Regions from separate parts of the Sodalis praecaptivus genome, predicted to be linked through region 2. Evidence: predicted binding sites of a transcription regulator. Region 2 holds the regulator's gene; the other holds the start of a gene.

Region 1 (16,186 bases), 1.2 Mb from region 2:
CGCCGCCAAAGAAGAAATGGTATTTTCCCGCCAGGTTAACCGGCATTGAAGAGAGCAGGGTATGGCGATTTCACGTTTTCCGCAATTGGCGCACTGGGGCGCTTTTACCGCAGTCGTAGAGGATGGCACGTTGCTGCGCTGCGAGCCTTTTAAGCACGACCCGCACCCCTCGCCGATGCTGGCGTCTATCGCGCCCATGCTCTATTCCGACCAGCGCATCCGTAAACCGGCGGTACGCCGCTCCTGGTTAACGGCGCGGGAAAACAGCGATCGCGGCTTGCGCGGCCGTGACGAGTTCGTCGAAGTCGGCTGGGATCGCGCGCTGGATCTCATCGCACAAGAGAATCGCCGGGTGCGGGATCGTTTTGGCGCCGAAGGTATTTTTACCGGCTCTTATGGCTGGTCCTCCGCCGGCCGGGTCCATCACGCCCGCTCGCTGGTGCGGCGTTTTCATTTCGCCGGCGGCGGTGCGGTGGATCAGGCGGGTAATTACAGTTGGGGGGCGGCCCAGTTCTTTTTACCGCATATTATCGGCAGTTATAGCCCGTTAACCGGTAGGGTGACTAGTTGGCCGAGCGTCATTGCCCATTGTGGGTTGTTTATCGCCTTCGGCGGGCTGGCGTTAAAAAACGCCCAGGTTTCGTCCGGCGGCGCCGGCGAACATTCGCTCCAGACCTGGTTGGAAAAGTTGGCCGCCAAAGGGACGCCGGTTATCAATATCAGCCCAACGCGGGACGACTGTCCCGCCTTTCTTAACGCGGAATGGATCCCTATCCGGCCGAATACCGATACGGCACTGATGCTGGCGCTGGCTTGGGAAATCCAGCACCACGGCGCGCAGGACCAGACGTTTCTTGAGCGTTATTGCGTCGGCTGGCCGCAGTTGGCCGCCTATTTGCGCGGCGCAGGGGACGGTTTAGCCAAAACCCCGCAATGGGCCAGCGCGATTACCGGCATCCCCGCCGAGCGTATTCGGCGGTTGGCGCGGCAATTGATGGCGGCGCCCCGCAGCATGATGACCTGTGCCTATGCGCTTCAGCGCGCCCATCGCGGCGAGCAACCCTATTGGATGGTGATTGCGCTAGCGGCAATGCTCGGGCAGATAGGCCTGCCGGGAGGCGGTTTCGCCTTCGGTCACGGCTCAATGAACGGCGTGGGTAATCCACGGCTGGACGCCTTGGCCCCCAGTTTGCCGTTAGGCGTCAACCCGGCCGCCGACCTGACCATACCGGTCGCGCGCATTGCCGATATGCTGCTGCATCCCGGCGGTGAGTACAGCTTTCAGGGGCAGCAGCGGCGTTATCCCGCTATTGACATGATTTACTGGGCGGGTGGCAACCCCTTCCATCATCATCAGCAACTGAACCGGCTGTTGGCGGGCTGGCGCAAGCCGGCCACCGTCGTCGTGCAGGATATCTGGTGGACGCCGGCCGCCAAGCTGGCCGATATTGTGCTGCCGGTCACGACCTCGCTGGAGCGCAACGATATCGGCGGTTCATCGCGCGATCGCTATGTCCTGGCGATGCAACAGGCGGTGGCGCCGCTGCATCAGGCGCGCAATGACTTCACCATTTTCGCTGAACTCGCGGAGCGTCTCGGTTATCGGGAAGCCTTTACCGGCGGGCGCGACGAACGTGGCTGGATCGAGACGTTATATCAGCAAAGCGCGCTATCCCATGCCGCCGCTGGCCATTGCTGGCCGTCTTTCGACACTTTTTGGCGGCAAGGTTATCTGGAGGTGCCTGCTCCCGCGGAAGACTATGTGTTTATGGCGGACTTTCGCCAGGATCCGCAGCGGCATCCGTTGCATACCCCGAGCGGCCGTATCGAACTTTTCAGCGAAACCATTGCCGGTTTTGCCTACAAAGATTTTGGGCCGCTGCCGGAATGGCGTCCGCCGGCGGAATGGCTGGGGGACGATCGTGCAGCGCGCTATCCGCTGCATCTTATCACCGTCCAGCCCCACGATCGGCTGCACAGTCAATTAGACCCGGCGCCGCTGGCGCAGGCCAACAAAACCGCCGGGCGCGAGACGCTCTACCTGCATCCCGCGGACGCCGCACGGCGCGGCATCGCCGATGGCGAGCAGGTCAGCGTGTATAACGATCGCGGCCGTTTGCTGGCGGGTGCCAGGCTTAGCGATGGCGTGGCGCCGGGGGTCACGCTGATGGCGACCGGCGCCTGGTTTACCCCAACCTGGCGGGAGGACGACTTGCCCGCCACGGAACAGTCCGGCAATCCCAATGTGCTGACGCTGGATATCGGCACCTCGCCGCTGACCCAGGGACCGAACGCCATGAGCTGTCTGGTGGAGGTCAGCCGCTGTCCGCCCGAGGCGACCTAGCGGGAGGGCATGAGGCGGGGGCGGCATCTCACCGCGCGTGCCAGGGGCAGCGCTATGAGCTGTCTCCTAGGGTTCCGCCGCTGTTTGCCTGTCACTCCTAATATTTGACGATGTCCGTCGTCGCCGGCTGGCCTGCCAGCGGTCGCCGCCTTTCCCGCGGCGGTGGCGAAAGCGGCCCTGACGGGCGAGATGTTTATAATCCTGGGACAATTTTTACAGTTGGTTTCACTTCGAGCGGTAATCTTGCGATTGTTCGGTAGTGATGAGGCGTCAGGGGCATTAGAGTGTGTACTCCCAGAGGTATTGATTGGTGAGAAATCAACATACTCTGTATGTTGAAACCATTTCAGTTGCACCAACCTACGCGGACGCGTAGGTTTTTTTTTGCCCGCGATCCCTCTCTTTTCCCCGCTTTGCGCCGGACGCGCGCTTTCCCCACGCGGGTCTGCTAGTATTCCTGCCGCCGATGAAAACCTTTACGGCCCGTCCTGCGTGGCCCTCGCCGGAGATAACCGCCTATGCCTGCTTATAATGAGTATGACCAACCGATTGGTGACGCCCTGTGCGCCTGGCAAGCGCGCCCCCAACCGCAGCGCGTGGTGCTGACCGGCCGCAGCTGCCGGCTGGAGCCGCTGACGGCGGCGCACTTTGATACGTTATACGACGCCTGGGCACAGGCGGAAGACGGCCGTGACTGGACTTACCTGCCGGTGGAGCGCCCCGCGAGCCGGCAGGCGTGCCGCGTCTGGCTGACGGCGCTGGCCGCCAGCGAAGATCCGCTTTTCTTCACCGTGGTGGACCGCGATGGCGATCGGGCGGTGGGAACGGTGGCGTTGATGCGTATTGCACCGGCGCACGGCGTGGCGGAAATCGGCTGGGTGAACTGGTCGCGGGGAATGCGGCGTTCGCGCATGGGTACCGAAGCCATCGCGCTGCTGCTGGCGTATCTGTTCGATACCCTCGGCTACCGGCGCTGCGAATGGAAATGCGATAGCCTGAACGCACCGTCGCGCCAGGCCGCGCGCAGGCTGGGATTTTGCTACGAAGGCACTTTCCGCCAAGCGATCGTCACCAAGGGCCGCAATCGCGACACCAGCTGGTTTGCCATCGTTGACGCGGACTGGCCGGCTATCCGGGCCGCCTATACCGCCTGGCTGGCGAATGACAACGTCGACGCCAATGGCGGACAGCGGCGCGCCCTTGGCGAATTCATGCCGGCCTAGCGTCGTCCGCGCGGCGTTGCCGGTGCGGTATGTCTTTAACCTGCTAAGATTAATCGACATAATGATGAGGCAGGATCCGTTCATCGGCCCGGCGAGCGAGCCGCTCCCCGCGGACGGATGACCGGCGCGCCGGCGTTGCCATGTCGGCCCCCGCCAGAAGAGATACATAAGGAGATGGCATGCTTTTTAAGGTTTTGCGTCTGCTGTTCAGGCTGATGTACCGGGTCGAAATCATTGGCGATACCCGCCTGTTGACGCAACCCCGGGTCATGTTGACCCCTAATCACGTCTCGTTTCTCGATGGCATTCTACTGGCGGTGTTTTTACCGGTAAAGCCGGTGTTCGCGATTTATACCACCTTGGACAATGCCTGGTTTATGCCCCTGATTCGGCGCTATGCCGATATTATTTCGCTTAACCCCACCCGGCCGCACAGCATCAAACAACTGATCAAGGCCGTCGGTCAAGGCCGGCCGGTGGTGGTATTTCCAGAGGGGCGGCTGACCGTTACCGGCGCGCTGATGAAGGTGTATGACGGCGCGGCGTTCGTCGCGGCGCGCGCTGATGCGCTGGTGGTGCCGATGTGGATAGACGGTCCCGAGTTTACCCCTTTTAGCCGCATGGGAGGGATTTTCCGCCGCCGCTGGTTTCCCAAAATTACCCTGACGCTGCTGGCGCCGACGCCGCTACCGATGCCGGAAGGCCGCCGCGCGCGCGATCGCCGCCGCGCCGCCGGCGAACGGCTGCGGACAATCATGATGAACGCGCGTATGGCTTCCCGTCCTGCGCTGACGCTGTATGACGGTTTACTGCAGGCGATGCGGCGCTATGGCGACAGCAAGCCCTGCATGACCGACATGACGCTGAAAACCGATAGCTATCATGTTTTGCTGAAAAAAAGCCTGGGGGTCAGCCGGATTTTGCAGCGCCTGGCCGCGCCGGGTGAACATGTGGGTCTGTTGCTGCCGAACGCCACCATCACCGCCGCCGCGGTTATCGGTGCGCTGATCCGCGGCAGGGTGCCCGCCATGCTGAACTATACCGCCGGCGTCGGCGCCCTGAACCACGCGGTGGACGCCGCCGGGCTGAAAATCATTGTCAGCTCCCGTCAGTTTCTCGATAAAGCGCGTTTAACGGATTTGCCTACGCAGGTGACCGGCGCGCGCTGGGTATTCCTGGAGGATCTGCGCCACAGCTTGACGCTGTACGACAAGCTGTGGACCCTATGTCATCTGTTGGCGCCGGCGCGGGCCGCGCGGGCGCAGCGTCCTGACGATAGCGCGCTGATTCTGTTTACGTCCGGATCCGAAGGCACGCCGAAAGCGGTCGTGCATTCCCACCGCAGCATCATGGCCAATATAGAGCAGATACGTACCGTGGCCGACTTTACCCCGCGGGACAAATTCATGTCGGCGCTTCCGCTGTTCCACGCCTTCGGTCTGACGGTGGGGCTGTTTACGCCGCTGATGACCGGCGCCCAGGTACTGCTTTATCCCAGTCCGCTGCATTACCGGATTATCCCGGAACTGGTATATGACCAGAACTGCACCGTGTTGTTCGGCACCTCTACGTTCCTTGGCCATTATGGGCGTTTCGCCCACCCGTACGACTTTGCCCGTCTGCGCTATGTGGTGTCGGGGGCGGAAAAACTGTCCGATGCCACCCGCCAACTGTGGCAGGAGCGATTCGGGCTGCGTATTTTGGAGGGCTATGGCGTCACCGAATGCGCGCCGGTGGTGGCGATCAATGTCCCGATGGCGGCCAAGCCGCATAGCGTCGGCCAGATCTTGCCCGCCATGGATGCCCGGCTGATCGCGGTGGCGGGTATCGAGCATGGGGGGAGGTTGCAACTGCGCGGGCCGAATATCATGAAAGGCTACCTGCGCGTCGGCAGCGGCGGCGCGGTGGAGCCGCCCGCCGCCGAGAACACCGACGGGCAGAGCGAGCCGGGCTGGTATGACACTGGGGATATCGTCACGCTGGACGAGCAGGGTTTTTGTACTATTCAAGGGCGGGTAAAACGCTTCGCAAAACTGGCGGGAGAAATGGTGTCGCTGGAGAGCGTCGAACAATTGGCGCTCAGCGTATCGCCGGACGCCCGGCACGGCGCCACCACCCGCAGCGATAATGCGCGCGGGGAGGGACTGGTGCTTTTCACCACCGACGCCGGCCTGACGCGGGATAAGTTGTTACAGCAGGCGCGTAAGCAGGGCGCGGCGGAAATTACCGTACCGCGCGACATCCGGCATATCGCGTCGCTGCCGCTGCTGGGCAGCGGTAAACCCGATTATGTCACCCTCGGCGAAATGGCGGCTCAGCCGGAGTCTGATGCATGATGTCTTCCCATGACGGGGCCCCGGCGGGCGGGCTGTGGTCACGATCGATGATGGCGGTGATGGTGGCGCAGTTTTTCTCGGCGTTCGGCGACAACGCGCTCCTGTTCGCCACGCTGGCGCTAATGAAAACGCTGCACTATCCCGACTGGAGCCAGCCGATACTGCAAATGCTGTTTGTCGGCGCCTATATCGTCCTGGCGCCGTTCGTCGGTCATTTCGCCGATGGTTTCCCCAAAGGTCGGGTCATGATGGTGGCCAACGGCGTGAAGTTGGTCGGCACGCTACTCGTCTGTTTCGGCGGCGATCCGTTCCTGGGCTATTGTCTGGTGGGCGTCGGCGCCGCGGCTTACTCCCCGGCCAAATACGGCATTCTCGGCGAGCTGACCACCGGTGACCAATTGGTGCGGGCCAATGGGTTGATGGAAGGCTCTACCATTGCCGCCATCCTCATCGGGTCGGTGGCCGGCGGTGTGCTGGCGGATTGGCATGTTGCCGGCGCGCTGGCGATTTGCGCGCTGACGTATGGATTAGCGATGCTGGCCAATCTGTTTATTCCTCGGCTGACGGCGGCGCGCACCCGCCCTCACCACCGGCCGCTGGAGATGATGCGCGCTTTTTACGATCACTGCCGTCTGCTGGGACGGGACGGTCAGACCCGCTTCGCCATTATCGGCACCAGTTTGTTCTGGGGGGCGGGCGTGACGCTGCGTTTCCTGCTGGTGCTCTGGGTCCCGGTGGCGCTGGGCATTACGGATAACACGACGCCGACCACCCTGAACGCCATGGTGGCGGTGGGCATTGTTTTTGGCGCCGCCGCCGCCGCCCGGTTTATCCGGCTGGAAACGGTACGCCGCTGCATGCCGGCGGGAATAGTGTTGGGCGGCGCGGTGGTGATGTTCAGCGTGCAGCATCACCTGCTGCCCGCTTATGGGCTGCTGGCCGTTATCGGTATGCTGGGCGGTTTCTTCATCGTACCGCTTAACGCCCTGTTACAGCACCGTGGACAGCAGAGCGTCGGTGCCGGCAACGCTATCGCCGTGCAAAATTTCGCCGAAAATATTGCCATGCTGCTGATGCTGGGGCTGTATACGCTGGTGGTGTCATTACAGGTAGCGGCGGCGGCGATAGGGGTAGGCTTCGGTCTGCTGTTCGCGCTGGCGATCGCCGTGCTCTGGTGGTTTAGCCGCGGGGAGGCGCGCGGCAGCCAACGGTAGCGCCAGGGCAAGCCTTGCGCCTCCCTTGCCGGCGCTGCGCTCCCCGCCCGGCGCGCCGTTTTTTAGGGCGCGGGGAAGGTGTAGCGGCCGTGAATCTCTTCGAGTGAAGCCAGCAGCGTCTCGTCGAGATCCAGCGTCAGGCTGTCAAGGTTGCTTTGCAACTGTTCGAGGGTGGTTGCGCCAAGCAGCGTCGAGGCGACGAACGGCTGACGACGAACGAACGCCAGCGCCATCTGCGCCGGATCCAGCCCGTGGCGGTTCGCCAGCGCGACATACTCGGCGATCGCCGCCTGGGTATGCGGAGCGCTATAGCGAGTAAAGCGGCTAAAGAGCGTATTCCGCGCGCCGGCCGGCCGGGCGCCGTGCAGATATTTGCCGCTCAGGGTGCCGAACGCCAGGCTGGAGTAGGCCAAAAGCTCCAGTCCCTCAAACTGGCTTATTTCCGCCATTCCCACCTCAAAACTGCGGTTGAGCAAACTATAGGGATTTTGCACCGTGACAATGCGCGGTAGCCCGTGCTTTTCCGCCAACTGCAGATAGCGCATCGCCCCCCAAGGGGTTTCATTGGAAATGCCGATATAGCGAATTTTCCCGGCACGGACCTGCTCATTCAGGGCCTCCAGCGTTTCCAGCAGCGTGACCGGCAGTTTCTCATCGGTGTAACGATAGTTTAATTTGCCGAAGCAGTTGGTGCTGCGCTGCGGCCAATGCACCTGATATAAATCCAGATAATCGGTGTTCAGGCGCCGCAGGCTGTCTTCCAGCGCCTGACGGATGTTTTTGCGATCCAGCATTTGCTGCGGCCGGACCTCCAAATCGTTGCCGCGCGCCGGGCCGAGCACTTTACTGGCCAAAACGATCTTTTCGCGCTGACCGCGGCGCTTTAACCAGCTACCGATATAGCGCTCCGTCAGCCCCTGGGTTTCAGGACGGGGCGGTACGGGGTACATTTCCGCGGTGTCAATTAAGTTAACGCCGCTGGCGAGAGCGAGATCGAGTTGGTCATGGGCTTGCGCTTCGCTGTTTTGTTCGCCGAAAGTCATGGTACCCAGGCCGAGCACGCTGACTTCCAAAGAACTATGGGGAATACGGTGATAAAACATCAGGGCAGGTTCCTCAGTGACGTAAACGTACAGGCGTGATCGCACCGCCTTGACTGACTATAACCAAGCCGAGGCGGGGGGAGAAGGGGAAAATTAAACCTGCGGCGCGCTGCCGGGCGCGGGGATCATCTTTCGATGATCTGCGAAACATCGTTGCCGTTGATTTGCCTTTCGTTGCCACGTTCGTCGGTATAACGGATTAGACCGGTGGTTTTATCGATTTCAGGCTTGCCGTCGGTCAATATCATCTGGCCATCTTTGGTCGCCATGACGTAATCACTGGTGCAGCCGGCAAGCAGCGCGACGCCGAATAACGCCGGCATCAGCAGAAAGCGTGTTTTCATTATCGTTTTCCATCCATTAAGAGACCTATATCGTTAACATCATAGGCAAAAAACATCGCCTGCACTAGCGATGCGGGCGAAAATTCCCGCGCCCTTTTCCATTGCGTGTCGAGGCGCGTTCAGGCATCGGGGCCGGAAGGCCGCTGACCGGCTTTTTTATTGCGTAAGAGATTCAGCGTTTCCACCGCCAGCGAGAAAAACATGGCGAAATAGATATACCCTTTCGGCACGTCGATAGCCGCACTTTCCAGAATCAGCGCGCCGCCAACCAAAATCAAAAACGCCAGCGCCAGCATTTTGACCGACGGGTGTCTATCGACAAATTCGCCTATCGGCCGGGCGGCAAAGAGCATTATCGCCACCGCGATGATGACCGCCGCCATCATGATAAACAAATGGGAGGACAGGCCTACCGCGGTGATGACCGAGTCCAGACTGAGAATAATATCGAGCATCATGATCTGAGTTATGGCGCCGAGATAGGATTGGACCGTGCTGTCCTCGCCGCCAGCGCTGCCGTGGAACGATTCCATTATCTCCCGGCACGATTTCCAGATAAGAAAAATGCCGCCGAAAAACAAAATCAGATCCCGGGCGGAAATAGGGTGTTCCAGTAGATAAAACAGCGGTTTGACCAGATGGCTGACCCAGGCGATCGCGGCCAGCAGGCCGAGTCGCATCACCATGGCGCCAAACAGACCCAGGCGGCGGGCGCTGCTTTGCTGTGAGGGAGGAAGTTTGGCGACGACCACGGACAGGAAAACAATATTATCAATACCCAGGACGATTTCCAGAAGGGTCAGGGTTCCCAACGCCAGCCATGCGTCCGGATCGGCAATCCAATCAAACATTACACACATTCACCTAAACGAAACATAAACGATAATTATACGCGGTGTTGTCGGTGGGCTGGCAAGAGAAAACGCAGTCATAACAGGAAATGGCGCGCCAGCAGCTGGGCGGTGAAGTTTTTTTTCAAGTAGAAACCGCGCGGCAGCGTTAAGATCGGCTGGCCAAATTCACCGACGGCGGCGGTCAGCGCCCGTCCGTTGGCGGCTTTTGGCCGCAGCTGTAACACTTCGCCGTGGCGGGCGGTGATGCGTTCCACCTTGCCCAGCACGATGAGATCCATCAGCTCTTCCCAGTCGCGTCGCAGCTGTAGCTCTTCCTCCGCATTCGGACTCCACAAGAGCGGCGCGCCGATGCGGCGTCGCGCCAGCGGGATCGTCCGTAGGCCCTCGACCGGGATCCAAAGCACCCGCGCCAGCTTATAACGCACGTGGCTGGTTTCCCAGGTCACTCCGCTATTGCCGGTCAGCGGCGCCACGCAGACAAAGGTGGTCTCCAACGGTTGTCCGCCGCTGTCTACCGGAATGGTTTTCAACTCAACGCCGATGGCGGCAAAATCCTGCTCGGGCTTACTGCCGGCGCTGGCGCCCAGATAGCGTTCCAATAGGACGCCGATCCAGCCTTTGTCGCGCTTAAGATTGGCGGGGATCGGCAGACCGGCCTGGGCAGATAACTCCCCCAAGGTATAACCCGCCAGCGCATCGGCGCGACGCAGCAGTTCCCTTTCATCGGCGGGGGGATGGGATGCAAGGGAAAGCGGAATCGGGCTGTTCATTTCGCGGTCCTGAACTGAATAAAAACTAAGCACCTGCGGCACATCCGCGCCGCTAACGCGGGTGGCGGCGGAAGAAAAAATAATAATAGCATGATTTTAAGCTCTTTTTTAATGACCTTGACGGGCAGGACGTAAGCCTGATTGCAGTTGTACACCCGCTACGGCCAACAATGAACAGGATCTTACACCAGGTTATCCACAGATTTGCGGGATAACCCGGTCAATCGACGAGTACTGTTTCTATTTACAGCCTTGACGTCGCCATTTTTAGCCTATTTGTCCATTTATTTGCGACGTCGATCCGTTTTTCTGTGGATAAAATCAGCGATGGTTGTTTTTTATCCATGCCCGGTGAAGAGATTTTTCACCGCCGCGGCGGCGCGCCTTTCGTGACGAGGGTAAACGTTTTAGTCTGTTGATCTTCTTCTCTATTTTTTTGTTTTTTATCCCCCGCACGGGCGTTTGGCGAAAAGTTTTACCCATCTAATCCAGCGTTGCACACAAACCTATCCACAGAAAAAGTGCATAAAGTGGCGCCCGCTCGCCGATAACTGTTTATAACTCGGCGCCATTAAGCGCCCCGAAGAGGGTTATTCACCGGCGATTAGTGAAAAGCAGTGGTTTACCGTTCAGAGCGAGTATGAAACAATCGGAACATCTTACATTTTATGTAATCGAGGTAGTCCGGTGATCGATGATGATGGCTACCGCCCGAATGTTGGTATTGTAATCTGTAATCTCGACGGGCAGGTGCTGTGGGCCAGGCGATACGGACAGCATTCCTGGCAGTTCCCCCAGGGCGGCATCAACGCTGGCGAGACCGCGGAGCAGGCGATGTACCGCGAGCTGTTCGAGGAGGTCGGTCTGAGCCGCAAAGATGTGCGTATCCTGGCTTCGACGCGTAACTGGCTGCGTTATAAACTTCCCAAGCGGCTGGTCCGCTGGGACACCAAGCCGGTGTGTATTGGTCAGAAGCAAAAATGGTTTCTGCTACAGCTCATGTGTCCGGATGCGGATATCAATATGCAGCGCGGGGGGATCCCTGAATTTGACGGCTGGCGCTGGGTCAGCTTCTGGTACCCGGTACGCCAGGTCGTTTCCTTTAAACGGGACGTGTACCGCCGGGTAATGAAGGAATTTTCCGGCGTCGTGATGCCGCTGCAGGAAACTGCGGCGCAGCGTTCCGCGCCGGCACACAGACGGAAAAGAGGCTAAGTCACGCAGATTATGCTCACGCGTTTGCGGGAAATCGTTGAAAAGGTCGCAGCCGCGCCGCGTCTGTCGGATTCACTTGACATTCTGGTGAATGAAACCTGTCAAGCGATGAATACCGAAGTCTGTTCGGTTTATTTGGCCGATAACGATCGTCGCTGCTATTACCTGATGGCGACGCGCGGTTTGAATAAACCGCGCGGGCGCACGATCACGCTGGCATTCGACCAAGGAATTGTTGGCCTGGTCGGACGGCTGGCTGAGCCGATTAACCTGGCGGACGCCCATACCCATCCCAGTTTTAAATACATTCCGGCGGTGAAAGAGGAGCGTTTTCGTTCCTTTCTCGGCGTGCCGATTATTCATCGCCGTCAGTTGCTCGGCGTACTGGTGGTGCAGCAGCGCGAGCACCGGCAGTTCGACGAGAGCGAAGAATCGTTTATGGTCACGCTGGCCACGCAGATGGCCGGCATACTATCCCAGTCGCAGCTCAACGCGCTGTTCAGCCAATACCGGCAAACCCGGATCCGCGCCCTGGCGGCCGCGCCGGGGGTGGCCATCGCTCAGGGCTGGGTGGATAGCAGTCAGCCCTCCCTTGATCAGGTTTATCAGGCATCGTCGCTGGACAGCGGCCACGAGCGCGAACGGCTGACGCTGGCGCTGAACGAATCCGTCGCCGAATTCCGCCGTCTGAGCAAGCGGTTTACCGCCAGCGCGCAGAAAGACAGCGCGGCGGTGTTCGACCTGTACAGTCATTTGCTCAATGATGCGCGTCTGAAACGCGATCTGTTTGCGGAAATCGACGGCGGCGCGGTGGCTGAGTGGGCGGTAAAGCTGGTGATTGAACGTTTCGCCGAGCAATTCGCGCTGCTAAGCGACAGCTATTTGCGCGAGCGCGCCGGCGATTTGCGCGCGCTCGGCCAGCGACTGCTGTTCCATCTTGATGACAGCGCCCGCAATGTTGTTCAGTGGCCGTCACGTTTCGTGCTGGTGGCCGACGAGTTGAGCGCCGCGCTTCTGGCCGAAGTGCCGCAGGATAAGCTGGTGGGGGTGGTGGTGCGCGACGGTGCCGCCAATTCCCACGCCGCGATCCTGGTGCGGGCGATGGGGATCCCGACGGTGATGGGCGCCGATATTCAGCCGCTGCTGCTTAATCAGCGCTTGCTGATCGTCGACGGCTACCGCGGTGAACTGCTGGTGGATCCCGAGCCGGTGCTGGTGCAGGAGTATCAACGGCTGGTGAGCGAAGAGCGTGAACTCACCCGGCTGGCGGAAGATGATGTGGAGCAGCCGGCGGCGCTGAAAAGCGGCGAACGCATCCAGGTGATGCTCAACGCCGGTTTGAGCGCGGAACATGAGCAGCGCCTCGATAATCGGGTGGACGGCATCGGCCTGTACCGCACGGAAATTCCCTTCATGTTGCAAAACGGCTTTCCCTCGGAGGAGGAGCAGGTGGCGCAATATCAAGGGATGTTGCAATTGTTCCCCGGTAAATCGGTGACGCTGCGCACTCTCGACGTCGGCGCCGATAAACAGCTGCCCTATATGCCGATAAGCGAGGAAAATCCCTGCCTGGGCTGGCGCGGTATTCGTATTACCCTTGACCAGCCCGAGATTTTTCTTATTCAGGTGCGCGCGATGCTGCGCGCCAACGCCGCTACCGGCAATTTAAGTATTCTGCTGCCGATGATAACCAGCGTCGATGAGATTGACGAAGCGCGCCGGCTCATCGACCGCGCCGGACGCGAAGTTGAAGACGTGCTGGGCTATGCGCTGCCCAAGCCGCGCATCGGTATTATGGTGGAAGTGCCGGCCATGGTGTTTATGCTGCCGGCGCTGGTGAACCGGGTGGATTTTCTGTCGGTCGGCACCAACGACCTGACGCAGTATTTGTTGGCGGTGGATCGCAATAATACCCGGGTGGCGGCGTTGTACGATAGTCTGCATCCGGCTATGTTGCAGGTGCTGCAAAAAATCATTAGCGAGTCGGCGCGGCTGGGGCTGGCATGTAGCCTGTGTGGCGAAATGGCCGGCGATCCGATGGGCGCGTTGTTGCTGGCGGGCATGGGCTATCGTACGCTGAGCATGAACGGCCGTAGCGTGGCGCGCATCAAGTATTTACTGCGCAATGTGGCGCTGAACGAGGCGCAGGGATTGGCGGAGCGGGTCATTGGCGCGCAAAACAGCATCGAAGTCCGCCATCAGGTGGCGGCGTTCATGGAGCGGCGCGGCCTGGGCGGCCTGATTCGGGGCGGGCGCTGAGCAGGAATCGTTACACCTGCCGGCGGTTATTTACATCCCCTGACTCTCGCCGCCGCGCCGCTATGCTATGATACGCGACTTCACGCCGCGCAGGGAAAGCGCCTGCGCGGCATGTACAGCGGCCGCCGCGGCATCCGGCGGCCGGATAACAAAAACGACGACGTTGTGGTGATGAATGACGACCCATTATCTGGCCTTTCCTCAGTTTGACCCGGTGATCTTTTCCCTGGGCCCGGTTTCCCTGCACTGGTACGGTCTGATGTATCTGGTGGGCTTCGTCTTTGCCATGTGGCTGGCGGTACGGCGCGCGAATCGCCCCGGCAGCGGCTGGCGCAAAGAAGAAGTCGAGAATCTTCTCTATGCCGGTTTTCTCGGGGTATTTCTCGGCGGCCGTATCGGTTATGTGCTGTTTTATAATCTGCCGCTGTTTCTCGATAATCCCCTTTACCTATTTAAGGTCTGGGACGGCGGCATGTCGTTCCACGGCGGCTTAATAGGCGTCATCGTCGTGATGCTGTGGTTCGCACATCGCACCCGCCGCCATTTTTTCCAGGTGGCCGATTTTGTCGCGCCGATGGTACCCTTCGGCCTGGGCGCCGGCCGTTTGGGGAATTTTATCAACGGCGAGCTGTGGGGTCGGGTCACCACCGATACGCCCTGGGCAATGCTGTTTCCCGGTTCCCGAGAGGAAGATTTGGCGCTGCTGCCGGCCAATCCGCAGTGGCAAGCGCTGTTTGAGCGCTACGGCGTGCTGCCTCGCCATCCGTCGCAGATTTACGAGATGCTGCTGGAAGGCGTGGTGCTGTTTATTATTCTCAATCTGTTTATCCGTAAGCCGCGGCCTATCGGCAGCGTCTCCGGTTTGTTCCTGATTTGCTACGGCGCCTTTCGGATTCTGGTGGAATTTTTCCGCCAGCCGGATGCTCAACTGGGCCTGTTTAGCGGCGTCATCAGCATGGGGCAGATTTTATCGCTGCCGATGATACTGGCCGGCGTGATTATGATGGTCTGGGCGTACCGCCGCCGTCCCCTGCAACCTATGTCCTGAGGTATTATGAAACAGTATTTGGATTTGATGCGTAGGGTGCGCGCGCAGGGTACGCCAAAAGCGGATCGTACCGGCACCGGCACCCTGTCGGTGTTCGGCCATCAAATGCGCTTCGATTTGCGCCAGGGGTTCCCGCTGGTGACCACCAAACGCTGCCATTTGCGATCGATTATCCATGAGCTGCTGTGGTTCCTTAACGGCGATACCAATATTGCCTATTTGCAGCAGAATAACGTTTCCATCTGGGATGAGTGGGCGGATGAAAACGGCGATTTGGGGCCGGTGTACGGCCGCCAGTGGCGCGCCTGGGGGACCGGCGACGGACGACAGATAGATCAATTGGCCGAAGTGGTGCGCCAGCTCAAGCAAGATCCCGATTCCCGCCGCATTATCGTCTCCGCCTGGAACGTCGGCGAGCTGGACAAAATGGCCCTGGCGCCCTGCCATGCGCTATTTCAGTTCTACGTTGCCAACGGCACCTTATCGTGTCAGCTCTACCAGCGTTCGTGCGATATTTTCCTCGGCCTGCCGTTCAATATCGCCAGCTATGCCCTGCTGGTACATATGCTGGCGCAGCAGTGCGATTTGCAGGTCGGAGATTTCGTCTGGACCGGCGGCGATACCCATCTCTACAGTAACCATTTGCAGCAGGCGGACCTGCAGCTGACACGCGATCCGCGGCCGCTGCCGCAGCTGCTGATTAAGCGCCGTCCGGCAACCTTGTTCGATTACCGCTTCGAGGATTTTGAGCTGACGGGCTATGACCCGCATCCGGCAATCAAAGCGCCGGTCGCGGTATAATTCGTCCGTGCGAGGGCGGTGGTCGTCTGCGCATAAACATGAAATGCGGGCGGCGGGCCGTTTTGTGCATAATTGCGAATGCGCCTGCCGCGATCCTCTCGTGCTCAAGTGCGATGATGCCTGCAGCGGTCTTCTCGTGCACAAAAGCGGTGACGCGCACGGCGGTCCAGTCGCGTCTACGCGCGATGGCGCTTGCGGCGGTCCGTTCGCGTATAAAAGGTTCATGCACGGGCGGCGATGTGCCTACACCTGTTCGTGATGGCGCTCACGCCGCCGCTGTATCACTTGCTGCTCGCCGCTCAATGATTGCATCACACGCTACATAACCCAATCTCGCCGCTGGCCCATCGCCGCGCGCCGCGCCACACTGCGGCAATGAATGATTCCCTTAACAATACCGACCGCGATAGCGGCTATACCTTACCTGAGCTGCTTCTGACGCTGGCGTTGACCGCGCTGTTGATCCTGGCGGGAAGTTATGGTTGGCGCCAGCATCAGTCCGCCCGGCAACTGGCGAGCAGCGCACACCAACTGATGGAGTTTATCGTGCGCCAGCAGTGGCATGCCGCTTGGGGTAACCGCCGCTGCCGGATCACTGCGGTCGTCGGCGAACGCTGGCAGCTGTGGGGCGATCCGCTATGCGGCTTAGGCCGCGCTTCACCGGGCGCCAGGCGC
Region 2 (16,186 bases):
GCTCCAGGGCATCTATCAGAAAGCGGGAGTACACTGTTTGCGCCAGTTTAGCGAATACAGCCGCCACACCGGTTTTGACCGTTATGTGCCGCAAAAATTCTTGAAGCCCTTGAGTCAATTATTAATGCTGGACGCAGGATAGCGCTTTAATCAACACCTCGGCACCCGCGCCTGGGCGGTGGGCGTGTTCGCTTAAATAGCGGCGCCACTGCCGGGCGCCCGGCATTCCTTGAAACAGCCCGAGCATGTGGCGCGTAATGTGGCCAAGGGCCGTGCCGCAAGACAGCTCCCGCTCTATATAAGGCAACATCGCGTCAATCACCGCCGCCGGATTCGGCAGGGGATCCGCCTCGCCGAACAGCTCGCTGTCAACCCGGGCCAGGATGCCCGGGTTCTGGTAGGCTTCGCGGCCCATCATGACCCCATCAAGTCGCTGCAAATGTTCCCGAGTATCATGTAGGGTGGTGATTCCGCCGTTGATCATGAGCCGAAGCGACGGGAAATCCCGCTTTAGCTGATACACCCGGTCGTAATCCAGCGGTGGAATTTCGCGATTCTCTTTGGGACTCAAGCCGCTAAGCCAGGCTTTGCGGGCATGAATGATGAAGGTCTGGCAGCCGCCGCGAGCGGCAACGGTATCGATGAACTCACAGAGAAACGCGTAGCTGTCCTGCTCGTCGATACCGATACGGGTTTTTACCGTTATCGGCAACGATACCGCTTCGCGCATGGCGGCGATACACGCCGCCACCCGCTCTTTCTCGGCCATCAAACAGGCGCCGAAACGGCCGTTCTGCACGCGATCGGAGGGGCAACCGATGTTGAGATTGACTTCATCATAGCCTCGCGCCTGTGCCATTTTCGCGCAACGCGCTAGTGCATCCGGTTCACTTCCGCCCAGTTGCAGCGCCAAGGGATGTTCCGCGTCGTTATAGGCCAGATAATCGCCTTTACCGTGCAACAGAGCGCCGGTGGTTACCATTTCGGTGTACAGCAGCGTACGGCGGCTCAACTGGCGCAGAAAATAACGGCAATGACGATCGGTCCAATCGAGCATCGGCGCAACGCTGAACCGGCCGGGCGCAGTCGATACCAAACCGGCCGAGGTCATCGTGGACGGCTGAACGTTTTGATTAAGGCGGTTTTCAAGCATGGCTGATATTTTCACGTCTGTTCGGGCAATCGGCTACCCACGCGGCACGGGAACAAAGGGAACCGACAGGGAATTCTTCGGGGAGATTCTAGCATAGAAAAGCGGTTGCCGGTGGCCCCTGATAAAAGTCAAACGCCGCTTCCATCGGCGCGCGTTAGAGAAGTTAAAACAAAACACGCTGGCGCCCCTCTTGCCTATGGGTTGTTTAAACCACTCTCCGTATTGCCTGACCGCAGGATGACACGATCTTACCGCTATATTCTGTTAGCGCCGTTTCCGCCAGAAACCGGTTGCGTATGCCTATCAATCGGCGGCATATCGCAGTAAACAACGAAGCCGGTTAACGTGTTATGTAGCGAATAGGCATTTTGCGTCTTTTATTAATCTCTATAATCATGGAAAGGGGAGTTAACGGCCTATCAGGCTGTGCGGCTAAAGGCTTTGGCACGATGGGCGCCGCAGCCGTTTACCGTCCCGGCCGGCGTGGCATACGTACATAGACTTAGATAACCTCAATCAGGAGCTGATGCGATCATTTTGTCCCAAATTGCCCACACTGCGTCCCAATACCCGGAGGGTGGATTTACAAAATGCCGCGTCTGTTCTATCAAAAGAAAGCTGGGCATTGAAAATGCATGCCGGCGTTGCCCAAGGCAAAGGACCCGCGCTTCGCATGTAATCGTGAACAACTGCCTAGTATCGGTAGGTCATTTTTACGGCTATTAACCGCCGACTCACAGCAACGGCACCGGCCTGCGCCGCCGCGAAATCGGCGGCAACATGCGTAGTTCTGAGGCCTGATATGTTAGCCAAATAATAATCTCTTTTTCCCGATGGTGAAAAAGCTACCAGACTGAGCAATATGACAGCCTTTATCCTTGATCATTGTGTATTTACCCGTAGTGCAATGCGGTCATTGCTAACTGATAGTGGCGTGAGAGGAAATATCTATACTCTTAATGATGTTCTGAAATTGGATACGCTTTGCCATAAAATTATCCCTGACATTGTCATAATCAGTCAACGCTATATGCATGCAAAAGATGACGGCCACATTTTAAAGACATTAATCGAACGACTGCCCCACACTTTTTTTCTGATTTTTATTGGCAATGAAAACATTGTCTATAACGCCGTTGTCCCTCTTAAAAGTAATGTTATCGTGACCTCCAAATTTCTTGCCGTTGACGGATTTACACAGCTATTCCGCCATTTCGCCGGACAAGAAAGATCTCCGATCGCCAGCAGAGCTAAACGCTGCACACCGCTGCGATTCAGTAAAACCGAAAAGCAAATTCTGGCCATGTGGATGGCTGGCGAGAACACTAAAGCAATTTGCGCCCATCTGAATATTAAAGATAAAACGCTGTCGTCACATAAGATCAATATTAAACGCAAAACCAATGCCGATAATAAATTGATTATCTATTATATTTTGCAGATCGCCGGCAGCGTCACCGATGATCTGTATGCCCGCCAATACAACGGTTGAGGCACCTTTAGTCGTGGTTTTGGCGCCGTCGTGGTAATATGACTAGAGAAACCGTAACCGGGGAGCATCATGAAAGCCACCACTGAAAACCCACTTCTCAGCCAGGCCGAACAATTGTGCGAGCAGCGCAATGTCCGCCTGACGCCGCAGCGGCTGGAGGTACTGCGCCTGATGTCGCAGCAAAACGGTGCGATAAGTGCTTATGATTTGCTGGATTTATTGCGCCAGTCTGAGCCGCAGGCAAAACCACCGACCGTTTACCGCGCCCTGGATTTTCTCTTGGAGCAAGGTTTTGTTCACCGCGTTGAATCCACCAACAGCTTTGTGCTGTGCCATCATTTTGCCGAACCGTCCCATACCTCCGCTTTTTTCATTTGCGACCGCTGTGGCTTGGTCACTGAGCAAACCACACAGGGCATTGAAGACATATTACAGCGTATGGCGGCCGTCGCCGGCTTTACCCTCTCCCATAACGTGGTAGAAGCGCACGGTTTCTGTCCGCAGTGTGCTGAAGTGCAGGCCTGTGAGCATCCTGACGCGTGCGAACACGACCACAGCATTGCAATAAAAAAACGATAAAAATCCTCGCCTACCTAGGCATTATTTTAATGAGGGCGGGATGGCGGACCCTGTGCTCGGCTGGGCCAACAGCGCCGCGTTTTAGCACAGATAATAAGGCGCCTAGGCGGCGAGTCGCATCATCGCTGTTGACCACGCCCTGTAAATCAGACATCAATTGCATGACGCTACAACCTCACATCGTTAAAAATGGCCAACCGGCCTGCCAGTGATCCCCTCGCCAGTACTTCGAGCCTTCCACCCTTCGTGTGGGGGGTCGAAGAGAGGCAATAGCAGCCAGAATACGCGCTCTGAATTGATGTGGTAATATCCCACAGGATTAGACCCAAGGTAGGGTAATATTCCATTAGGGTTAATGGCAGCATCTACCGTAATAGTGTTTTGATCGCAGCGTTGCACATCGGCTCGGTGTTAACGAAGAAGCATCAAGTAACGTTTAGTTTGATGTCAATTTGCCTTATCACTTCTTGGCCATGATAAATGTGCAGTGGTCGTCTATTATCTGGCGTAATAAAATCCTCTGCTATTAAGTCGTTCAGTAGCGTTATTTATTTCTCAGCCCTCTGTCACAAAACATGCCAACAAACTATTAATCCTTAAAAACGTTATATTAATAAATCATAATCTTCCCATTAACGTGACTATAGGCCTAATGTGTCGATAACCTCGTTGATGGGATAATGTCAACCGCTAAGGAGCGAAAATATGATTATCGGATTAATTAGTGATATTCACCAAAATGGGCAAAATGAGAATAAGGTACTAGAAATATCCCTGAAGAATATGGCAAAAAATGGGGCTACGGCATTGATTATGGCCGGCGACATCGGTGATGAGCACAGCAGGAGAGAGAAAGCGTTTTCAATCATAAACGATTGTTTCCCCCAAGAATTTCATAACGCCATGATGCTTATGTTAGGCAATCATGATGTCAGAACGGGTGTAAGACCAGATAAATCCTTAGATCCAGATTTGGTAAACTTATATCACGACTATTTAGATAAATTTGGCATTCACTATTACGATAATACCATGTGCATTGACACTTGGTTTAACGATTATCATGTTTTGTGTTTGAATACCGATCAGGGTCTCAAAGATAGTATGTTTCTAATTGCGACTTCACTAGCATGGCTAAAAGAGAAATTAGCCGAAGATAGCGACATCCACAAACCCATTATTGTCGTTACACACCAGTCTTTCAACTCATCCCATTGGCGTGCGGGGCTTTTTGGGGGTTTTGGCGAGCAAGATGAAATACTTAAGGAATTATTCAACCATTATCCGCAAATCATTTTGCTGAACGGCCACATACATAATGGCTTGGGCGTGATCGAATTTATTCAACGCCCTTTTGGCACACTTGTCGAAATCCCCAGTTTAACTAAAAGTGAAAATGGCGTTAAATCAGCGGGCACGGGATGGTTAATTAAAACAAGTCAGGAAACATTTGTTTTTGAAGCATGGGATTTTTTTAATGACAAGAGATTAAATCAATATGACCAAGCCATTAATTTCCCGCAATTGTCGGTCTTGACCCAGGAGCTAACGGATGCCGAGAAAAGTGCACCGCAGGACCTGCTGGCTAAAGCATCAGTGTTAATGAACAAGCAATACCTGGACGATATGCCTGATGGCGATTCTACCGTTAAAGGGCAAAGTGATTATGGTATTAATAAAATTTATGATGAGGACACTTGGATCGATATAGAAGCGTTACGACATGAAATAATTGATTATTTAGACGAGGAAAATTCTATCTCTTCCCCATAAACAATGGAGAAATTATCAGCGACGTGTCATTGCGAAAAATATTAAATGCCCACGATCAGGTCCTCATTAAAATATACGATGGCGGATGGACCCCTAAGATTTTTCTTCCTGCAATGGATGGCGGCAATAAAACGATCAAAATCGTTACCAACGCCGGCTATCAGACGCGAGTCTATTACGATAAGCAAGAGGTGGTCCTCAACAAGGGGAATGCGTTAAAGGTAACTACCCGCGTGAAATGGCATCGGGTTTAAGCGGTTAAAAGCTGTGCTGAGTAATGAAAGAGGTTTGCTTTGCCGTTGGCGGTAACTCATTATCATCATTGATGACGACAACCTTGAGACGGCACTTAACAGATCAAAAAGAGAACAGAAATAACATCTTCTATATCAAGAAAGGGTAAGCGCGTAGCGTCATTCATTATTGTGTGGTTAATGAGAGAAGGGTTTAGGGTCTACCCAACTGTGAGGAGAACTCCCGCTTTATCAGAGCAACGAATTTAGTAAAACGGCGATAAGGATGACAATCAATAGCACAGATCGGTGATTGCAGTTTTATCTTAAGCAGCTTCATTTAATAGAAAGGAGAACCGGCATCTTGACCCGCTATAGCCAACAATATACATCATAAATAAGCGCCTGGCACTTGCAGCCAGGTGGTACATCCTTGTACCTTTGGGTAGGAACCCTTCGGTGGGAAAGCACTTAGGCTAACCCACCCTTGATGACCTGAAACCGCTTACCAACGATATTTGTTGCGGGTTTCCCAATCTTTCACTTCGGTTTCGGCCGCATCTTTGCCGTAGCCGTAGCGTTCCTGGATTTTACCGACTAATTGATCGCGTTTCCCTTCCACCACGGTCAAATCATCATCGGTAAGTTTTCCCCATTGTTCTTTGATTTTACCTTTGAATTGTTTCCAATTGCCGCTGGCTTCGTCTTTATTCATGTGATGACTCCTTCTGTAAGGTAGTTTATCAATAACCTTCATTTCCTCGTCTGAATTCGCAAATCCAGCCATACGTGTAAAGAAGCGATGCGCTAAGCATTAACTAAATTATAGCAGCGGATTTGGCAAAGGCCGGATTTACCAGACGATCCCATCGTAAAATGCCGTAGAGGGTGGAAAAATTGAAATAACACCTGTTAAAACAGCAGGAAGTAAGACATTGGAAAAATACTTAGTCTGTAAGTAAATGTGTCGGTGACTCGGGTTAACCGCGTGACGCCGATCGGAGAAGAGCAAAAGGCAGCGTTAGGCCCGCATTTCCGCACTCATCACCGCCGAGCGCCTAAGGGCATAGAGCGCATGGCGACCTGGACGCCATTTGCCCGGAAAACGGACGACCGCGCAGTGGGGCCAGCGTGGTGCGACCCCGCCGCGCTGCGATCATAGCCAGTTGCCGTTGCGTATCACGCCAACCGCAAGCCCCTCGATGGTCAGTTCCTGCTGACGCAGATCCACCACGATGGGAGAAAATTCGCTGTTTTCCGGTAATAATTCGACGATGTTGCCCTGGCGCTTCAGCCGTTTGACGGTGACGTCATCGTCGATGCGCGCCACGATGACTTGACCATTGCGGGCTTCCTGCGTTTTATGGACCGCCAGCAGGTCACCGTCCATAATACCAATGTCTTTCATTGACATACCGCTAACACGCAGCAGAAAATCCGCGTGGGGCTTAAACAAGGCGGGATCCACCTGATAATGGCTTTCAATATGCTGTGTCGCCAGCAGAGGCTCTCCGGCGGCCACGCGACCAATCAGCGGCAATCCGCTTTCTTCTTCTATCATCAGACGGATGCCGCGCGATGCGCCGGAGACAATTTCGATAGCGCCTTTGCGCGCCAGCGCTTTCAAATGCTCTTCCGCCGCATTGGGAGAACGGAACCCCAGACGCGACGCAATCTCGGCGCGCGTGGGCGGCATGCCGGTCTGCGTGATATGGTCGCGGATCAGGTCAAAAACCTCTTGTTGTCTGGTGGTTAGCGCTTTCATTCCGTCCCCTGTTTGTTTATACAGTCTTTCTGAGAGTATATACAGGTCATTGCCAATTGAAAACCGAAAACGCGCGAAATAGGGTGCCATTCACGATAATATAACTCCCTCGCCGTGTAGTCGCGGCAACCGGGCGCCCTAAGACATGGCGCGGGCAGCGCTCATAACATTGCTCCGCCTCCCTTGGTTAGCCGCCGCCCCCGGGCCGGTTACCCACGATTGCCATGGAACCCGAACCCGGCGGGCATTAATTTTGCACGCGATGCCGCAGCGATTGCCGCTGTGGCCTCAGACGCTGACGCGCCACAGATCCGCCGCGCGGTTTCTGGTATTCTTGCATCGCATTGCTAACAAGAGGCTTCACAAAGACATGTCAGGTTGGCGTAGAATTTATTATACGTTGTTGGATTTACCGCTAAAGTTGCTGGTAAGAAGTAAAGTTATTCCGGCCGATCCGCGCGCTGAAGCTGGCCTCGATCCCCGGCAGCCCATGATGTATGTGCTGCCCTATAATTCCAAAGCGGACCTGCTCACATTACGTACGCAATGCCTGAAACAGGGGTTGCCCGATCCGCTGACGCCGCTGCATATCGACGGCGTTACCCTACCGCGCTATGTTTTTATTCATGACGGGCCGCGCATATTGTCGTGGTACGCCGAAAAACCGCAGTCGGTCTCGCTGTTTCATAATTATCTTGATTTGCACCGCTCGAATCCTGCGCTGGATGTGCAGTTGGTGCCTGTGTCGGTCATGTTCGGCCGTTCGCCCGGCAGAGAGTCGCAATCCAGTCAGCCGGCGCCGCAATTGCGACTGCTGAACGGTATCGAGAAGTTCTTCGCGGTGCTGTGGCTTGGACGCGACAGTTTCGTGAGGTTCTCGCGGCCGTTATCGCTGCGTTATATGGCGACAGAGCACGGCACCGACAAGTCTATCGCGCAGAAACTCGCCCGTGTCGCGCGTATTCATTTTGCCCGGCAGCGGCTGGTGGCGGCGGGGCCGCGGCTGCCGGTACGTCAGGATCTGTTCAATAAGCTGCTGGCCTCCAAAGCCATTGAAAAAGCGGTGGAGGATGAGGCGCGCAGCAAGAAAATTTCCGTGGAAAAGGCCCAGCAAAACGCCATCGAACTCATGGAGGAAATCGCCGCCGATTTTTCTTATGAAGCGATCCGCCTTTCGGACCGGGTGCTGAGCTGGACCTGGAACCGGCTGTATCAAGGGCTACACGTGCGCAACGCCGAGCGGGTCCGTCAACTGGCGGAAGAGGGCCACGAGATTGTTTATGTGCCCTGCCACCGCAGCCATATGGATTATTTGTTGCTTTCCTATGTGCTTTACCATCAAGGGCTCGTGCCGCCACATATCGCCGCCGGCATTAACCTAAATTTCTGGCCGGCGGGCCCGATTTTCCGCCGGCTGGGGGCGTTTTTTATTCGTCGCACCTTCAAAGGCAATAAGCTCTACTCCACCATTTTCCGCGAATACCTCGGCGAGTTATTCACCCGCGGCTATTCGGTGGAGTATTTCGTCGAAGGGGGGCGCTCCCGCACCGGGCGGCTGCTGGAGCCGAAAACCGGGACGCTGACCATGACCATTCAGGCCATGCTGCGCGGGGGTAACCGCCCCATTACCCTGGTGCCGATTTATGTCGGCTATGAACATGTGATGGAAGTGGCGACCTACGCTAAAGAATTGCGCGGAGCGGCCAAAGAGAAAGAGGGGCTTTGGCAAATGCTGCGTGGATTGCGCAAATTGCGCAATCTCGGCCAGGGTTATGTCAATTTTGGCGACCCGCTGCCCCTGGCCACCTGGCTGTCGCAACAGGTACCGCAGTGGCGTGATTCCATCGATCCCATCGAGGCCCAGCGCCCGGGCTGGCTGGCGCCGGCGGTGGATGACATTGCGGCTACCCTTATGGTGCGGATCAACAACGCCGCCGCGGCCAATGCGATTAATTTATGCTCCACCGTACTGCTGGCCTCGCGCCAGCGCTCGCTCACCCGTCCGCAGTTGCTGTCGCAGTTAGCCTGTTATCTGGAGCTGCTGCGCAATGTGCCCTATGCGCCGGATATCACGGTACCCGATTTGACGCCGGAGGCGCTTTTGGCCCATGCGCTGGCGATGAACAAGTTTACCGTCGCGCATGACACTATCGGCGATATCGTCTGTTTGTCGCGCGATCAGGCCGTACTAATGACCTATTATCGCAATAACATCCAGCATCTGTTCATCCTGCCGTCGCTGGTGGCGAGTATTATTTGTGGCCGTCCGGGTATCGCGCGCCCGCAGCTGCACCAGCGGATCATGCTGTTGTATCCACTCCTGAAAGCGGAACTCTTTATGCGCTATAGCAAACAACAGTTGCCGCAGGTTATCGACAGTCTCATTACCGAACTGGCGCGCCAGGGACTGGTGGAAACGCGGGAAATGCTGCTGTACCCGGCACAAACGCGTCTCCATCCCTTGCAACTGCTGGCCGCCAGCGTGAGCGAAACGCTCCAGCGCTACGCCATTACCTTTTTGTTATTGCGCGCCCATCCGCAGCTTAACCGAAGCACGCTGGAAAAAGAGAGCCGGATTATGGCGCAGCGGCTTTCGGTACTGCACGGCATCAACGCGCCGGAGTTTTTCGATAAAGCGGTGTTTTCGACCCTGGTGGCGACGCTGCGCGCCGAGGAATATATCAGCGATACCGGCGACGCCATCGATGAGAAAGTCAGCGAGATGTGCGACATCCTGAGTGAATTGATCACGCCGGACGTCCTCGGCACCATCGAAAGCGCCAGTCTACTGGCGAACGGGCCGGCTATCGCGGCGCTGCCGGCGGAATAAGCGCAAAACCGCCGGCAGGCGCGATGGCGATAGTGCCGCGGCGACACCGCATTTCGTCAACCCATCGCGCCGATAACCGCCTACGCCGCAGTCTGCATTCCCCTCGCGGCGAAACGCGTTTAGATGAGGCAGCTTAACGCGGTAATAAACTCAGCAAAATGCCGATAAAAATCAGCATGCCAACAAAGTTATTATTCAGAAACGCCCGAAAGCAGGCCTGTCGCTCGCGGTTGGCGATAAGCTTTTGCTGCCAGAGAAACAGTGCCGCGGCGCCCGCCAGGGCCGAATAGTAGATCCCGCCGAGCCCGGCCTGCCAGCCGATAACGCCGAGCAACCCCAGCGTCGCCAATTGCAGCAACCCGATGATCAGTTTATCGAAGCGACCAAATAGGATGGCGGTGGATTTGACGCCGATACGCAGATCGTCGTCCCGGTCCACCATGGCATATTGGGTATCGTAAGCCACCGTCCAGGTGATATTGGCAAGAAACAGCAGCCAGCAATTTAGAGGTAAGGACTCACTCACAGCCGTAAACGCCATCGGAATCGACCAGCCGAACGCCGCGCCCAGCACCAGCTGCGGCAAATGCGTGTATCGCTTCATGAACGGATAAGCCCACGCCAGCGCCAGCGCTACCGTTGACAGCGCGATGGTCATACTGTTCAACGTCAACACCAGCGCAAACGAAATCCCCACCAGCGCGCCAAACAGGAGTTTGGCCTCTTTTTCACCGATTGCGCCGCTGGGCAAGGGGCGGGCGCGGGTACGTTTGACATGACCGTCTATTTTACGGTCCGCATAATCGTTAATCACGCAGCCGGCGGCGCGCATAAAGAAGACACCCAGAACAAATACCGTCAACGTTCCCAGAGCGGGCACGGCCATGCCCGCCAGCCACAGGGCCCAAAGCGTCGGCCACAGCAACAGCAGCGAACCGATGGGCTTATCAATCCGCATCAATCGGCACCATGCCTGCCATTTATCCTGTGTCAGACTGTGATCCAACGGAATTCTCCTTTTCTATTCTGGCGCACCGCCGCCGCGGGCATACAGCGGGCAATCGGGTAGAAACGCCTCTGTCAGCAGCAGCGGTTGCCCGTCGGGAAGCAGGCGAGCACGCCGCGCCCATAGGTCGCCCACCCGGCCGAATTGCATAATATCGCGCGCCGGCGGCCGATGGCGAAAAAGCCATTGCCCGAGCGGCACATCGCCGAGGCTCAGCACGTGCTGCGCCGGCCCTGCCTTTGTCGCGGCGGGAACCAGAGTGCGCGCGGTCAGCCAGGGCTTGTCATGACCATAAAGCACCACTTCCCGCAGCCAGAATCGCCCGCAGTCCGGCAGTAACGCCGCCTCGCCCGGTTCGATGCAGGCGGGGACAAACCCTTCACGAAAGCGCTGTACGCGGATTTGCCCGCAGTAGCGTTCAAGACGGCGCGTCATCGATCCACGCTCGGTCAACCAGCTGCGCGTGACGTCATCGGGCCAGGATGGCGGCGCGTCCAGCCACTGAATACCGTCAAGTAGCGCAACAATCGCCTGATCCGGCATAGGGTCCACGCTCGCTCCCAGGGTTAAAGATTTCATTGTAGCCCAGAACCGCCTTTCATTGACATGCCACACCTACAATTCACCGCGACGGACCGCGCCTCACGCCCGACGCAGATAGCCCTCTCCATGACACACAAACAGGCCGTGCCGAGGCGCGGATGAAAAAAATGGCCTCCATGAGGAGGCCATCCGTATTATGTACCGCGTCAGAGCGCTTATTCTACCGCGGGCGAGCGCCTATTCCACCGCGGGCGAGCGTTCGTCGGTCAGACCATAGAGATAGTATTTGCGTCCCACCATCTGACCACCGTCGCGGGTAAGCGGCGTCCAGTTGAACTGAGCGCGGGTCCGGTTCGGCGTAACCGTGAGGACATCCAGCGGGATCGATAGATAGAAGCCTTTGGTAAAGGATCCCTCGCCGTACTCCTCTTTCGAGACGTTGGTAAAGGTGGCGTAAGCACCGGCGGTAATACCGCTGTCGAAACGTTTAGAAAGGTCGAAGGTGACGCCCTTATCTTTCGCCAGATACTGCCCGACGCTGGCCTTGACCAGTACCCCCTTCAAGAAGGTCGGCTGCCAATACCCCGTCAGGTTACCGGTCGCGACCTTGTAGTCGGTGAACTTCATCATATTGTCCCAATCGCGCTGCTTGACGTAGTTACCGTCAACGCCGACCGCCCAGTTACTGTCCAGCGGACGATAAAGCAGCTCGCCGCCGACGCCGCCATACATCATCTCCAGATACCCACCGTACAGCTGGCCGTACCAGCCATCCCCCAACCGATCGATATAGGTGGTCTGCAAGTTGCTGATATAAACGTCGTTTTGCACGTAGGAGCGGATATGGGTACGCACGCGCGGCAGATGGGAATCCGACGGCGGATCGGTGTAGTTGAATTTATCGTAATTATTTACGATATTGCCGAACAGGCTACCCGACAGCGCCCAGTGGTTAGTAAGCCAGTAATTGGCCGTCCCCTCCACGCCGATCTGATAAAGATAGAAACTTTCCGGGCCGCCAAAGGACTGGTTCAGCACCGGCGACCAGCTCAGCTGCAGCCGGCTGCGGTCGATGTAATAGCCCTGCTCGGCGGTTTTCGGCACGTCGGGCTCGACGCGGCGCTGAATCAGCGGCTTCTCATGGCCCAGCGGATAGCCTTGCAGCGTGTCTTGCAGGCTGCGTACATTGGTCTCGGTGGTCACCATCGGCATATTTTCGCGCATTTCGGTGACTTTCAGCGTGTCGATATTTTCCGGCAGATTATTCACCATAATGCGGTTGGCGCGATCCACGCCCTCCGCGCTATCGCGGTATTTATACTGCTGGCCGGTCATATACATGGTGTGACCTTTCACCTGAATATGCGGTGCCGTATAGCCGGCATTACTCTGCATATCGGTCAATTGCTGCGCCACCACCTGATGCTGCAAAATTTCCGTCTGCGGATTCGGGGCGTAGTCCGGTTTTTTCTCGTCGATATGCTGCTGCCGCAAATCGTTAAAGTTGGTGCGCAGCGTAACGCCGAACATGAAGGTGTTGCCGCGTTCGTAGCTTACGTTGACGTCCGCCCAGTCGGCGACTCGGTAAATCGCCCCGACGTTAACGGGGGATTTCTGATCGAGGGTCCCCGCGAAATCATCCTGGTAATTGTTACCTTCATACTCGACCTTCAAACGCAGCGGCTGCCAGGGGGTTTGATATTCAACGCCGCCAAAGACCGCCGACGGCCCGTGGAAGAAAGAGTCGGTATTGAAATTGCCGGCCCGGCGATTGGAGTTATCGCGATAGCAGTAGCTGTCTTTGACCTTACAGAACGGGTTGGTGACGTTACCGCGGCTGCCGAGATAGCCCCATCCCAAACCAAGGCTGAAGTCGAACGGCCCCCAGGCTTTGCTGGCCGCGACAAATTCGCTGTCAAACAGGCCGGTACCGCCGAAGTCGCGTACGCCCACCGATAACTCAGGCAGCCAATAACTCTCTTTCAGCAAGCGCAGTTTGAAATCGACGCCCTTATCTTTGTAGGTCTGATCGCCGCTGAAACTTTCCACGCTGCTGTATTTCCGCGTACGCACATCGGTATAGCGGATGGTGCTTTCCAGCCAGGGGAACAGTTGCAGGTTCAGGGAGTAGAAGCGATATTGATCGTTATCGCGGTAGTTCATGCTGAACTCGCCTTCCCGCGCCATACGCCCGGTAGGCGTTTGCAGCAGGCCCACGCCGCCCTGATCCATTTGCGACGGCCCTACCGGTTCGGGATAAGAAGCGGCCTGACAGGCGCTGGCCACCGATAGCGCAATAAAACTGAGGAGATATTTTTTATTCATCAGTCAGGGATCCGGTGAGTCAGTAAGGAGATAATCTGTTCATTTACGTCCCGGTAGGCCCTGGGCAGTGACCAGGAAGAGAACCCGACATAGATGATGCTGCCCGGTGCCACTTCCACATGACGGTGATTCCAGTAAGCCACGGGCACCTCCTCCGTTTTACCATCCGGCGCAATGACCCAAGCCACGTTTTTCTCCGCACCGCTTAAACGCTGGTGGGTTTGCAGATATTCCACAACATCGCGACCAGGCTGATAGGGCTGCGGGCCGGCAGGCGTCGTGACACCGACCACCAATACGCTGGTGGGCCGGGATAAGGTATAGACGCTATAATCGCCGCTCAGCCTGCGGTTGGCTTCGGGATGTAAACGTATCCAGTCAGGATCCAGCGGCACAAACTGCCGTCCGGTCACCCGCATCGCGGCCAATTGCGCGCGCACCCGATCCACGGAGTCGGCCAACTCGCCGTTGTTATCCGCGCGCAGTTCGGCACTGAAGGCACTTAACCGAGCCAGCCATTGTTGCTGCACCTGCTGCTGCACCCCGCTGGCGCCCCTTTCCGCTATCACGGTGCCCGGCCACCAGGTGCGTCCGTTAAGCTCCGGGCGCAGCGTAAGCTGTTCCAGATTGGCGGCGCCTTGTAACACCACCGCTTGAGATTGCCCAGGATAATGAATCGCCACCCGGCTGTCGGCCAAGGCGGACGCGATAAAACCAGCACATAAACTCACGGCGATTAAGAGTTGTTTTTTCATGGTTTATAGGGATTTAAAGTGGTGGTTTCAATCGGGAAGTAATCCGGGCCAATGGATTGTTCCGTTTTTATCACGGCGCCGGATCGCGCATCGACCCAGTAACGGTTACGATAGTGCGTTTTCAGCTCGACAACGGTGACATCTTCCTCAAGCACGCGGGTTGCGCGGGGGACATTGAGTATCGTCAGGGTTTCGTTATCCGCCAGGCTGAACCGGGAGACAAACGTCGCGGCCCGCAGTTGGCCTTTCTCCGTCCACGACCGGGTAGAGGTCCATTCGGTACCATTGAGGATACGATTGGGATGGATAAGGGGATCGGTGTCGAGGTTGGTCACTTCCAAGAGGTTATCCGGCAGACCCAGGGTTTTGATAAGACGGCCATTGCGCGTGACCAGCATAGCCTGATCGCGGGTAGCCCATTTAAGATCACCCTGTTCGGCATAGGCCAACACCACAAAGATTTGCGACCCGTCGTTCACTTTGGCGTACATGCTGGCGTAAGGGATCGCGCGCACCTGGGCCGGCGTCATCTCAACGTCAGGCGTCCCAAAGATGGCCAATGCGAACGTATCACCTATACCCTTTTGTGACTGACTGCAAGCGGCCAACAGAAAGCACACTACTAACAAAAAGAAATAGCGCACGTCGTTTCATCCTAAACGAAAAATGTCCAAAAAATAACCACACTTGCGTGTGGTTACTGATTATTTTTTTACTTAGAACGTTGAAGTCGTGGTGCTGGTGCTGGTGTTATTGCCGCCACCATTATCGTCGTTGTGGGAGGAGATCAACGCCGCGCCAGCGATAACGGCGATAGCGCCGACACCTACCGCAGTGGCCGCGCCAGCGCTCAGGCCGGAAGCCGTAGCGCCACCCGCGGTGCCGCCCTGATCAGAACCGGTCGTGGTCGCCGGTGCAGCGATCGCATAGGAACCACTCGCCATCAACGCTGCAGCTATTACTACATTTAACAGTTTTTTCATATTAAATACCTTTAACTCATGAGGATGATGACTATAGGCAAGATAAATGGTTATCTGCCTTATATAAGCATCATAAAGCAATATAATGCAATAAAATACAGATTGCATTCTTGGCTAATGAGAAGGTCGCAAAAGTGCTGAAAGGCGGGTAAGAAGAGAACAATGCGATATATTTCACTGCCTTGTTATCGGCATGTAAAATTAAATATCGCCATTACTCCATTATTGTCGCGATAATTTGCTGAAAGGCTTATCAAGTGGACCGCGCAGTAGGCGAAAAGTTGCATCCCACAATAACGGCAACATAGACGAAAAAGGGCGACGGCGTTTAAACGCGTAATGGGTTAATTCACTGATTTTAAATGTCTAATAGACGTTTACCACCGCTAATTTTCATCGCCCGCGACCGGCGATGACCGGGGTATTTTTAAGAATAACCCTAAAAGTGTTTCTTAATAGTCGCCGGCGTCACGCTTTGAGTTATTGGTGGCCTGCTGCGGGAAGTAAAGCGGCCCGGAATCGGCCGCACTTCCACAAAGAAAATTTATCAGTGACGCCAGGCCTTATAGCGATTAATCAGGCCGTTGGTAGAACTATCATGCGCGTCAATCGGCTTATCCTGAGCCAGTTCCGGCAAAATGCGATTAGCGAGCTGCTTGCCCAACTCAACGCCCCACTGGTCGAAGGTATAGATATTCAATATCGCCCCTTGGGTAAAAATCTTGTGCTCGTACAGCGCAATCAGCGCG

The links. The regulator LexA, encoded in region 2, represses DNA repair genes until DNA is damaged. The targets are predictions, from matches to a motif close to TNCTGTATGTACATACAGNA.
Region 1: a site for LexA is predicted at 10,421-10,440, ahead of mutH (DNA mismatch repair endonuclease MutH). Genes of this name have one in related genera too.

What each region holds. Positions count from the first base shown of each region.
Region 1 covers NZ_CP006569.1:930,497-946,682, forward strand. Annotated here, with positions in the region: gene SANT_RS04250 (molybdopterin guanine dinucleotide-containing S/N-oxide reductase) at 62-2,344, shown strand; gene SANT_RS04255 (GNAT family N-acetyltransferase) at 2,863-3,567, shown strand; gene aas (bifunctional acyl-ACP--phospholipid O-acyltransferase/long-chain-fatty-acid--ACP ligase) at 3,747-5,903, shown strand; gene lplT (lysophospholipid transporter LplT) at 5,900-7,117, shown strand; gene SANT_RS04270 (NADP(H)-dependent aldo-keto reductase) at 7,180-8,220, opposite strand; gene SANT_RS04275 (YgdI/YgdR family lipoprotein) at 8,346-8,564, opposite strand; gene SANT_RS04280 (TerC family protein) at 8,684-9,415, opposite strand; gene mutH (DNA mismatch repair endonuclease MutH) at 9,493-10,188, opposite strand; gene rppH (RNA pyrophosphohydrolase) at 10,876-11,403, shown strand; gene ptsP (phosphoenolpyruvate--protein phosphotransferase) at 11,416-13,662, shown strand; gene lgt (prolipoprotein diacylglyceryl transferase) at 13,838-14,710, shown strand; gene thyA (thymidylate synthase) at 14,717-15,511, shown strand; gene SANT_RS24010 (prepilin-type N-terminal cleavage/methylation domain-containing protein) at 15,887-16,186, shown strand, end outside.
Region 2 covers NZ_CP006569.1:4,445,005-4,461,190, forward strand. Annotated here, with positions in the region: gene SANT_RS19760 (helix-turn-helix transcriptional regulator) at 1-142, shown strand, start outside; gene dusA (tRNA dihydrouridine(20/20a) synthase DusA) at 122-1,111, opposite strand; gene rcsA (transcriptional regulator RcsA) at 2,016-2,645, shown strand; gene zur (zinc uptake transcriptional repressor Zur) at 2,715-3,224, shown strand; gene SANT_RS19780 (metallophosphoesterase family protein) at 3,930-4,997, shown strand; gene SANT_RS24915 (hypothetical protein) at 5,111-5,251, shown strand; gene SANT_RS19785 (CsbD family protein) at 5,736-5,945, opposite strand; gene lexA (transcriptional repressor LexA) at 6,387-6,995, opposite strand; gene plsB (glycerol-3-phosphate 1-O-acyltransferase PlsB) at 7,366-9,825, shown strand; gene ubiA (4-hydroxybenzoate octaprenyltransferase) at 9,959-10,831, opposite strand; gene ubiC (chorismate lyase) at 10,847-11,410, opposite strand; gene SANT_RS19810 (YjbH domain-containing protein) at 11,612-13,699, opposite strand; gene SANT_RS19815 (capsule biosynthesis GfcC family protein) at 13,699-14,454, opposite strand; gene SANT_RS19820 (YjbF family lipoprotein) at 14,451-15,098, opposite strand; gene yjbE (exopolysaccharide production protein YjbE) at 15,171-15,545, opposite strand; gene pgi (glucose-6-phosphate isomerase) at 15,985-16,186, opposite strand, start outside.